One region of the uncultured Albimonas sp. genome, then DNA from elsewhere that is predicted to be linked to it. Evidence: riboswitches for the same ligand, from Rfam matches in the RefSeq annotation. Region 1 holds a riboswitch; each other region holds the start of a gene.
What was found. Region 1 has a riboswitch for thiamine pyrophosphate ahead of AAC134_RS12355 (FAD-dependent oxidoreductase). Riboswitches for the same ligand answer to the same signal wherever they lie in the genome.

Region 1 (3,262 bases):
GTCCGCTCGAGCAGCGGCGCATCGGGGAACACGGCCAGCAGCTCGGGGTAGGTGTGGCCCGAGAAGCCCTCGGTCTCGACGGTGGTGATCGTGGTGGGGATGCCGAAGATCTTCGCGGATTTGGCCAGCGCCACCACGTTGTTCTTCAGCGCCTGGCGGTCGATCGACTGCACGCCGAAGGCCATCTGCGGCTGCTGGTCGATGAAGATCATCTGGCTGTTGTCGGGGGTCAGCAGGTCAAGTTTGGGCGACATGGGGAGGCTCCTGTGAAGGCGGAGGGGAACGACGCGGGCGATCAGCCCGAGACGAAGTCGAGCAGCAGGGCGTTGAACTCGCCGGGCATGGTCTCGGCCAGCCCGTGGGGGCCGCCGGGGATCACCTTCAGCGTCCCGTTGGGGGTCAGCTTCACCGCCTTTTCGGCCGCGGCCGCGATCGGCACGATCTGGTCGTCGTCGCCATGGATGAAGAGGACGGGCACGTCGATCTTCGCGAGATCGGGGGCGTAGTCGACTTCCGAGAACTCGTGGATGCAGTCGTGCAGGCCCTTCAGCCCGCCCTGCATGCCCTGGCGCCAGAACGCGTCCTCGAGCCCTTTGGACACGCTCGCCCCCTCGCGGTTGTGGCCGTAGAAGGGCACGGCGAGGTCCTGGAAGAACTGGCTGCGATTGGTCGCCACGCCCTCGCGGATGCCGTCAAAGACTTCCATCGGCAGGCCCTCGGGGTTGGCCTCGGTCCTGAGCATCAGCGGCGGCACGGCGCCGACCAGCACCGCGCCCGAGATCCGCGCGGTCCCGTGCCGGCCGATGCAGCGCGCCACCTCGCCGCCGCCGGTGGAATGGCCCACCAGCACCGCGTCGCGCAGGTCGAGATGCTCGATCAGCTCGGCCAGGTCGTCGGCGTAGCGGTCCATGTCGTTGCCCTCCCACACCTGCTGGGAGCGGCCGTGCGAGCGCCGGTCATGGGCGATCACGCGGAAGCCGCGGGCCCCGAAGAACAGCATCTGCGTCTCCCAGGCGTCGGCGGTCAGCGGCCAGCCGTGGGAGAAGACGATCGGGCGGCCGGCGCCAAAATCCTTGAAGAAGATCTCGACGCCGTCGGAGGTGGTGAAGCGGCTCATGCTTTCGGGTCCTGGCTGGGGGGCGGTCTCTGCGAAGGCCATCGCCGGCCACGAGAGCGCGAGGGCCGCGAGCGGCAGCGCCATCGCCTCCCGCCTCCGCCACAGGCCGAGCGGCGCGGCGTCCTCGAAGGCGGCGTCTGACGAGGGCGCGTCAGGGGACGCGACGGGGGGCTTGGCAGGGGGAGGGGGCGGCATGGCGAAGCTCCTCGTGCGGCGATGACCCACTCTCGCCGCCCGCGCGCTCCATGCCTTGTCGGAAACCGATGCGATCTGGATCGCCTTGCGCCCATCGCCTGCAAACCGCCCGCCGTCGCCTGCGGCTCGGGTTTCCCGGCGCGGCTCTGGCCCGCGGTCTCGACGCCCGCGACCGCGGGGGCGGAACGCGGCTGCGAACACGTTCGGGGTCGACCCGACGGGCGAGCTTGCAGGTCCGCGCATCGCCTGCTACCCAAACTCAAGATCCGTTGGGGTGCTCCGTCCGGGGGCTGAGAGGCGCAGGCCAACCCATCGAACCTGATCCGGGCAGTGCCGGCGTAGGGAACGGAACACGATCAGGCGCCCCCGAAGCCTCGCCTGTTCGTCCCTCCCCCGCGTCGGCGGAGGAAACGATGACCTCAGGCGACTCCCCTGCACCCACCGCCCGCCGTGGCCGCGTGCCTGAAGCGGCGCCGGTCCGCGCCGCCCGCGCGCAGGTCCCGCGTCCCGGCGCGACCGGCCCGCTTGGCGCCGCGCGCCGCACGGTCCCTCTCGGCGAGCCGCGGCGATGATGCGCGCGAGGGTCCTGGGCGCCGGCGTCGCGGGCCTCTGCGTGGCGCAGGAGCTCGTGGTCCGCAACTGCAAGGTCACCGTCTTCGATCCCGCGCCCGGCCCGGGCCCGCACGGCTGCTCGTGGTGGGCCGGCGGCATGCTCGCCCCCTTCTGCGAGGGCGAGAGCGCCGAGGAGCCGGTGGTCCGCCTCGGCCAGCAGGCCGCCGACTGGTGGGAGCGGCGCGGCGTCGCCGTGACGCGTCGCGGAACCCTCGTCGTGACCCCCAGCCGCGACCGGCGCGAGCTTGACCGCTTCGAGCGGCGGGTCAGCGGATCCCGGCGGCTCGACGCCGCCGAACTCGCCGCGCTCGAGCCGGACCTCGGCGGGCGCTTCGACCGCGCCCTGCATGTGGCGGCCGAGGCGCATCTCGACCCCCGCGCGGCGCTGATCCAGCTCCGCCGATCGCTGGAGCAGGCCGGCGTCGATTTCGTCGCCGAGGCTGGCCTGCCCCAGGGCCTGACCTTCGACTGCCGCGGACTGGCGGCGCGCGACGCGCTGGCGACCCTGCGCGGCGTGAAGGGCGAAATGGCGGTGCTGCGCAGCGCCGACCTCCGCCTCACGCGCCCCGTGCGGCTGCTGCACCCGCGCTTCCCGCTCTATATCGTGCCGCGGGGCGACGGCCTGTTCATGCTGGGCGCCACCCAGATCGAATCCGACGACCGCCGGCGCAGCGTGCGCTCGGTCCTCGAACTGCTCTCGGCCGCCTATGCGCTGCATCCCGCGTTCGGCGAGGCGGAGGTGGTCGAGATCGGCGCCGACGCCCGCCCCGCCTTCCCCGACAACCTCCCCCGCCTTGTGCGGCGGGGCGACACGATCCACGTCAACGGCCTGTTCCGCCACGGCTTCCTGCTCGCCCCCGCGCTGGCGCGGATGGCGGCCGAGGCGGCCTGCACCGACGCCCGACCGGAGTTCTGGCATGAAGATCACGATTAACGGCGCCGCGGCCGAGGTCGGCGCGCAGACCCTCGCGGCGGTCCTGGACGAGCTCGGCTACGCCGAGGCCAAGGTCGCCACCGCCCTCAACGAGAGCTTCGTGCCCGCCGCCGCGCGCGCCGACACCCCCCTGTCGCCCGGCGACCGGGTCGAGATCGTCGCCCCCCGGCAGGGAGGTTGAGATGCGCCTCTACGGAACCGAGATCGCCTCGCGCCTGATGCTGGGCACGGCGCAATATCCCTCGCCCAGCGTGATGGCCGAGGCGTTCCGCCGCTCCGGCGCCGGCATCGCCACCGTCTCCGTGCGCCGCGAGGCGGGCGGAGAGCGGGCCGGCGGCGCGTTCTGGGACCTGGTGCGCGACCTCGGCGTCGCGGTGCTGCCCAACACCGCGGGCTGCCACTCG
Region 2 (3,262 bases), on a different contig from region 1:
CTGCGCCATCCACGAGACCCGGCCGTCGAGCGGGCGGCCGGCGTCGTCGCTCGCCTCGCCCGCAAAACCCACCCCCGTGGGCAGGCCCGCCAGCAGCCGCAGCAGCGTGGACTTGCCCACGCCCGAAGGGCCCAGCAGGCAGGTCCAGCGGCCGGCGGGCGCCGAGAGCGTGAGCGGGGGCAGCGGCGGGCCGCCCCCCTCGCCGGGAACCAGGTCCAGCCGACCGGTCAGGCGCAGGCCGGGAGGGTGCATTCACTCGGCCGGCGCGGCGGTGACGTCGATCGCGAACCGCTCGACCGGCCAGGCCTCGTCGATCAGCCCGGCCTCGGCCAGGAACGCCTCGAACGTCGCCCAGCGGCCGGCCGAGAAGGCGGCGGGGCGCAGGGCGAAGCGGGGGATGGTGTCGGCCCAGGCTTTCTCGTTCAGCTCGTCGCGCAACTCGGCCGAGGAGCCGGCGAAGATCTCCCAGCTTTCCTGAGGGTGGTTGACGATGAACTGGGTGCCCCGCTCGATCGCGTGCAGGAAGCGGGCGATGACCTCGCGGTCCATGGTCTGGGGGTTGGCGAGGAAGATCAGTTCGTCATAGGCGGGCAGCCCCTCCTCCTCGAGGTAGAAGCATTTGCCGGGCCGGCCCTCGATCTCCATCTGGTTGAGCTCGAAGTTGCGGAAGGCGCCGATCACCGCGTCGACCTGTCCGGACATGACGGCGGGCGACAGCGACCAGTTGACGTTGACCAGCTCCACGTCGTCGAGCGTCAGGCCCGCCTTGCCGAGCACCGCGGTCAGCAGCGCCTCCTCGACGCCGGCGACCGAGTAGCCGATCTTGCCGCCCTTGAGGTCCGCGACCTCCCGGATCGGGCCGTCGGCCATCACCAGCAGGCAGTTCAGCGGCGTGGCGACCAGCGTGCCGACGCGGACCAGCGGCAGCCCCTCGTGCACCTGAAGGTGAAGCTGGGGCTGGTAGCCCACCCCGATGTCGGCGCGCCCCGCGGCGGTCATCTTGGGCGGATCGGAGGGATCGGCGGGGGCCACGATCTCGACCTCCAGCCCCTCCTCGGCGAACCAGCCCTTCTCCTGGGCCACGACGATCGGGCCGTGGTCGGGGTTCACGAACCAGTCGAGCACCAGGGTCAGCTTCTCCTGCGCCGCGGCCGGCGCGGCGGAGAGGGCGAGCGCGGCGAGCGCGGCGGAAAGCGCGGAGGATCGGAGCATGTCGGGCCTCGTCCGGGCGCCGCCGGCGGCGACGCGGTTGCACCACCGGGACGGGCTGACGGAGGCGAGACGGCGGACGCAGGGCGGCCAAGGGCGCGCGCGTCGGATCCGTTTCCCTTCGCCGGCATGACCCGGATCAGGTTCGACGGGTCGATGCGCTCGACGCACCTCTCAGCCCCTGCTGGGACCCCCCGACGGATGCGCCCGAGCTAACGCGCCCTGCCCCGCGCTGTCAACGCGCCCGGCGAGGCGCGGCGCCGACGACCGTTTCACGGCGGCACAGTTTTGCTTTTCACATCGCGCCCGGCGCATGTATATTATTGACGTTACGTCGCCTTGGGCAGGCGATCCGGTTCGAATCGCCCCGCCGCCGCGCCCCTCGGGTTGCGGGGGCGATACTCGACTGCCCGAACGCAAGAAGCCGGCCCGTCGCCGGGCCGGCCTCTCGATCTCCCGTGCGCTGCGAAGCGGGAGGAGGATCAATCGTCGCGATAGACCTTTTCGCGACGCTCGTGCATCTCCTGCGCGGCGAGGCTCAGCGTCGCGATCGGGCGCGCGTCCAGCCGTTTCAGGCTGATCGGATCGCCGGTCACGTTGCAGTAGCCGTAGGAGCCGTCCTCGATCCGGCGCAGGGCCGCATCGATCTTGGAGATCAGCTTGCGCTGGCGGTCCCGGGTGCGCAGCTCGAGGCTGCGGTCGGTCTCGGCCGAGGCGCGGTCTGCGATGTCGGGAACGGACTGGCCGCTTTCCTGCAGTCCCTCGAGGGTGCTGCGGCTTTCGGCCAGGATGCTTTCTTTCCAGTCGGTCAGTTTGCGGCGGAAGTATTCCCGCTGCCGAGGATTCATGAACGGTTCGTCCTCGGACGGAAAATACTCGGCCTCAAGCACGATTTCGGACTTCATCGCCAGGCACCTCGATGCTCGTCTTGCCACCCCGTGGCGACCCGGGCAGGAGCTGGCGGCCTCCTCACCCGACGCGCCGCAGCGTCTGCCGGAGGGCCTGTCGCGCCACGCTCCTCGCGTCGCCGCGGCTTCGTATAGACCCGGGTCACGATTAAGTCACGCGAAAGGTTCGTTACCGACACGCGTTGCAGTCGTTGCTCTTTCTTTCGGCGCCCTGCCGCAAAGGTCCGCACATTTCTGCGGCGCCCGATCCCCTCGGGGCGCGCCCCGACGCGGCGGAACCGCGCGAGGGCGCCTCGCCCTTGCCCATACCCGCCCGTATGTGCAACCAATCCCGTGAGGCGTCCCGACCGCCAGACGGAACGCTCCGGTCAGGAGCGACGTCGGCGGCGGACGCGGGAGAAACGCACCGGGGAGCGGCCGAGGCCCATGAAGTTCGAAGGCACGCGCGACTACGTCGCCACCGAGGACCTGAAAATCGCGGTGAACGCCGCCATCACGCTGGAGCGCCCGCTGCTGGTCAAGGGCGAGCCCGGCACCGGCAAGACCGAGCTCGCGCGGCAGGTGGCCGCCTCGCTCGACCTGCCGATCATCGAGTGGAACATCAAGTCCACCACCAAGGCCCAGCAGGGCCTTTACGAATACGACGCGGTCAGCCGCCTGCGCGATTCCCAGCTCGGCGACGAGCGGGTGCGCGACGTGGCCAACTACATCAAGCAGGGCAAGCTGTGGGAGGCGTTCGACGCCGAGCAGAAGGTCGTGCTGCTGATCGACGAGATCGACAAGGCCGACATCGAGTTCCCGAACGACCTCCTCCAGGAGCTCGATCGCATGGAATTCTACGTCTACGAGACCGGCCGCATGGTGAAGGCGAAGGTCCGCCCGATCGTGCTGATCACCTCGAACAACGAGAAGGAACTGCCCGACGCCTTCCTGCGCCGCTGCTTCTTCCACTACATCCAGTTCCCCGACGCCGAGACGATGGCGCAGATCGTCAAGGTTCACTTCCCCGACATCAAGTCGAACCTGCTGCGCGGGGCGCTGACCCAGTTCTACGACATCCGCGACACGCCCGGCCTGAAGAAGAAGCCCTCGACCTCCGAGGTGCTGGACTGGCTGAAGCTGCTGATGGCCGACGATCTGGACGC
Region 3 (3,262 bases), on a different contig from region 1:
AGGGGGAGGAGGGCGCGCATGGCGGCTTCGGCCTCGGGCGCGAGCAGGCGGGCGCCGCCCTTGGCGACCATCACCGGATCGAGCACCACCACGGGCGGACGACGCGCGGCGAGGACCCCGGCCACCGCCTGGACCACCTCGGGCGCGCCGAGCATGCCGAGTTTGACCGCATCGACGGGGACGTCGTCGAACACCGCCTCGACCTGGGCCGCGACGAAGGCGGGGGGCAGCATGTGCAGGTCGCGCACGCCGCGGGTGTTCTGCACGGTCAGGCCGGTCAGCGCGGCCATGGCGTAGCCGCCGAGCGCCGAGATCGTCTTCAGGTCGGCCTGGATCCCGGCCCCGCCCGAGGGGTCGGAGCCGGCGATCGACAGGATGTTGGGAACGGCGCGGGGCATGGGGGATTTCCTTGGCCAGAGAGGTCGGGGGCGCGCGGCGATCAGCCGGCGTCCCAGGCGGCGAGGATGGCGCGGGCGGCGGCCTGCGGGTCCTGCGCGGCGCAGAGGGCGGAGACCACGGCGAGGCCGGCGGCGCCGGCGCGACGGGCGGCGCCGGCATGCGCGGCGGTCATCCGGCCGATGGCGAGTGTGGGGACCGGGGCGCCGGCGGCCAGAACCGCGAGGCCCTCGAAGCCAATCGGCGGAGCGGCGTCGGTCTTGCTGGGCGTGGCGAAGACCGGGCCGGCGCCGATGTAGTCGACGGCCGACCAGTCGACGTCGGCAAGCTGCGCGGGATTCTCGATCGACAGGCCCAGGATCGCGTTGGGACCGAGAATGCGGCGCGCCTCGGCGATTTCTGCGTCGGTCTGGCCGACGTGGGCGCCGTGGGCGCCGGCCTCGAGCGCGATGTCGGGGCGGTCGTTAATCAGCAGGCGGGCGTGGGGGAAGGGGCCGAGCGCCTCGCGCAGGGCGCGGGCGGTCGCCAGCAGTTCGGCGTCGGGGGCGGTCTTGTCGCGCAGCTGGATCAGGGCCGCGCCGCCGCGGGCGGCGGCTACGGCGGTCTCGACCACCCCGGCGGGGGCCGAGGGGTCGGTGACGAGGCAGAGGCGCGGGTCGAAGGGCGGCCGGGTCATGCGGTCTCGATCCGCGCGCCGGCGTCGAGGTCGGCGGGGCTCAGCGCATGCAGCGCGTCGATGAAGGCGACGGCGAAGCTGCCGGGGCCGGCCGCGCCCGTCGCCGCGCGCTCTCCGGCGAGGCCGTAGAAGGCCAGCGCGGCGGCGGTGGCGGCCAGCGGGTCCTCGCCGGTGGCCACGAAGGCCGCGACCACGCCGGTCAGCGAGCAGCCGAGCGCGGTGACCTTCGGCATCAGCGCATGGCCGTTGGCCACCCGGAACGCGCGGCTCCCGTCGGTGAGGAAGTCGACCGGGCCGGTCACCGCCACCACCGCGCCGCTGCGCAGGGCGAGGGCGCGCGCGCCGGCCTCGGCCGCCGAGACCTCGTCGCCCGCGTCGGCCCCGGCCGCCCCCGCGGTCCCGCCGGCGAGCGCCAGGATCTCGGAGGCGTTGCCCCGGATCACGGTGGGGCTGAGCGCGACGAGGCGGGCGCAGACCTCGGTCCGGTAGGGGGAGGCGAAGACGGCGACGGGGTCGAGGACCCAGGGCTTGCCGTGGGCGACGGCCGAGGCTGCGGCGGCCTCCATCGCCTCGGCCCAGGGCGGGGACAGGGTGCCGATGTTCACGGTCAGCGCGGCGGCGATGGCGGCAAAGCCCGCCGCCTCCTCGCGCGCGTGGACCATGGCGGGCGAGGCGCCGGCGGCCAGCAGCGCGTTGGCCATCACGTTCATCGCCACGTAGTTGGTGATGTTGTGAACCAGCGGCGCGCCCGCGCGCATGGCCGCGAGGCGAGCGCCGGGCGTCAGGTCTGCGGTCTGGCTCATGGTCGGTCCTCCCAAGGTCGGCGGGGAGGGCGCGGCGGGACGGCGAGGGGCGGTCCCGTCGCGACTCCCTCCGCCGGTGCGATCCGGATCAGGTTCCAAGGGTGCGTCTCAGCCCTGACGGGCGCCCCTGTCGCGTCTGGGGCGGACGCTAGACCGCCGGCGCGGGAGGATGCAAGGCGCGGGCGCGGTCAGGCGAGGTCGGAGAGGGAGTCGTGAAGCTGCTCGATCCGCTCGATGCGGCGGCGGGCGGCGGGGCCGAGGCGCAGCATCGCCTCGCAGGCCAGCAGCCGCACGAGGGCGAAGGCCGGGCCGGGCGCGTCGAAGGTCTGGGGCGTGTTCACGGCGCAGGCGAGCGTCCACGACTCGCCCGCGCCGGGGCGCGTCGAGGAGTCCGAGATGGCGACCACGTCGGCGCCGGTCTCGGCCAGGGTCCCTGCGAAGGTCGCGAACCCCGCGGGACGGCGGCGCAGGTCGATCAGCAGCACGGCGTCCTCGGGGCCCACGTCGCCCAGCGACTCGGCGGCGGTCTGCCCGCTCCAGTTGAGCAGCTGCACGTCGGGCCGGATCTGGCTGAACAGCATCCGCGCATACTCGGCCACGAAATAGCTGTTGCGGAAGCCTGCCACCCGCATCCGCGGCGCCGTCGCCAGCCGGTGCGCGGCGGCGGTGGCCTCGCGCGGGTCGAGGCGCGCGAACGTGGTCTCCAGCGCGGCGATCTCGGCGGCCTGGTGGCGGGCGAGCACGCCGTCGGCCTCCGCGCCGCCCGGGATCGGATCGCCCCGATAGAGGGGAGATCCCGCCGCCCGCAGCGCGCGCGAGTCGCGACGCGCCTCGTCGTAGGAGGCGTATCCGAGCCGGCGGAACAGCCGCGAGACGGTGGGCGCGGAGACGCCGGCGCGCGAGGCGAGCTCGGCCGCCGACCACAGAGCGAGCTCTCCGGGGCCCTCGAGCACCAGGTCGACGGCGCTGCGCTCGCCGTCGGGCAGAGCCGCGTAGACGCGATGGATGCGCTGGATCAACGAGGATTCGGCGCCGGCGGCCGGAGGGGGTTCCCGCGTCGCGGGCGCCGCGGGAGTCGATTCGCTTTGAAAGGGCGGTTTCATTCCCATTGACGAGATGAAAGATCAGTTTCATCCTGCTTTCAAGGTTCGCGGCGGCCCCAGACCCGCCTCGAACTGCAGACCCCCGACGGCTCGGACCGCCACCCCAGACGTTCCGAGCCAAGGAAACCGGTAGCTTGCCCATCGGGGATCTGCGCGCCCGCGTAGCTTGAAAGGGCGCAGATGCGGAGGGGGACGCAACGGCGCCCCGGCCGCGGAGGGCTTTCCCAGGCCCGGCGGCGTTCTCACCCGCAGGATCGGCGCCGGGCGTCCCCACGCCCGGCGCC

Region 2: it holds a riboswitch for thiamine pyrophosphate, as region 1 does, so the genes downstream of both, AAC134_RS13305 (ABC transporter substrate-binding protein) here and AAC134_RS12355 (FAD-dependent oxidoreductase) in region 1, are expected to answer to the same signal.
Region 3: it holds a riboswitch for thiamine pyrophosphate, as region 1 does, so the genes downstream of both, thiM (hydroxyethylthiazole kinase) here and AAC134_RS12355 (FAD-dependent oxidoreductase) in region 1, are expected to answer to the same signal.

What each region holds. Positions count from the first base shown of each region.
Region 1 covers NZ_CAXBOD010000022.1:59,714-62,975, forward strand. Annotated here, with positions in the region: gene AAC134_RS12345 (hydrolase) at 1-254, opposite strand, end outside; gene AAC134_RS12350 (alpha/beta hydrolase) at 296-1,312, opposite strand; TPP riboswitch at 1,573-1,674, shown strand; gene AAC134_RS12355 (FAD-dependent oxidoreductase) at 1,881-2,858, shown strand; gene thiS (sulfur carrier protein ThiS) at 2,842-3,039, shown strand; gene AAC134_RS12365 (thiazole synthase) at 3,041-3,262, shown strand, end outside.
Region 2 covers NZ_CAXBOD010000026.1:25,922-29,183, reverse strand. Annotated here, with positions in the region: gene AAC134_RS13310 (ATP-binding cassette domain-containing protein) at 1-252, opposite strand, end outside; gene AAC134_RS13305 (ABC transporter substrate-binding protein) at 253-1,212, opposite strand; TPP riboswitch at 1,308-1,416, opposite strand; gene dksA (RNA polymerase-binding protein DksA) at 1,692-2,114, opposite strand; gene AAC134_RS13295 (MoxR family ATPase) at 2,544-3,262, shown strand, end outside.
Region 3 covers NZ_CAXBOD010000015.1:35,071-38,332, forward strand. Annotated here, with positions in the region: gene thiD (bifunctional hydroxymethylpyrimidine kinase/phosphomethylpyrimidine kinase) at 1-398, opposite strand, end outside; gene thiE (thiamine phosphate synthase) at 440-1,072, opposite strand; gene thiM (hydroxyethylthiazole kinase) at 1,069-1,875, opposite strand; TPP riboswitch at 1,924-2,014, opposite strand; gene AAC134_RS09910 (MurR/RpiR family transcriptional regulator) at 2,064-2,894, opposite strand.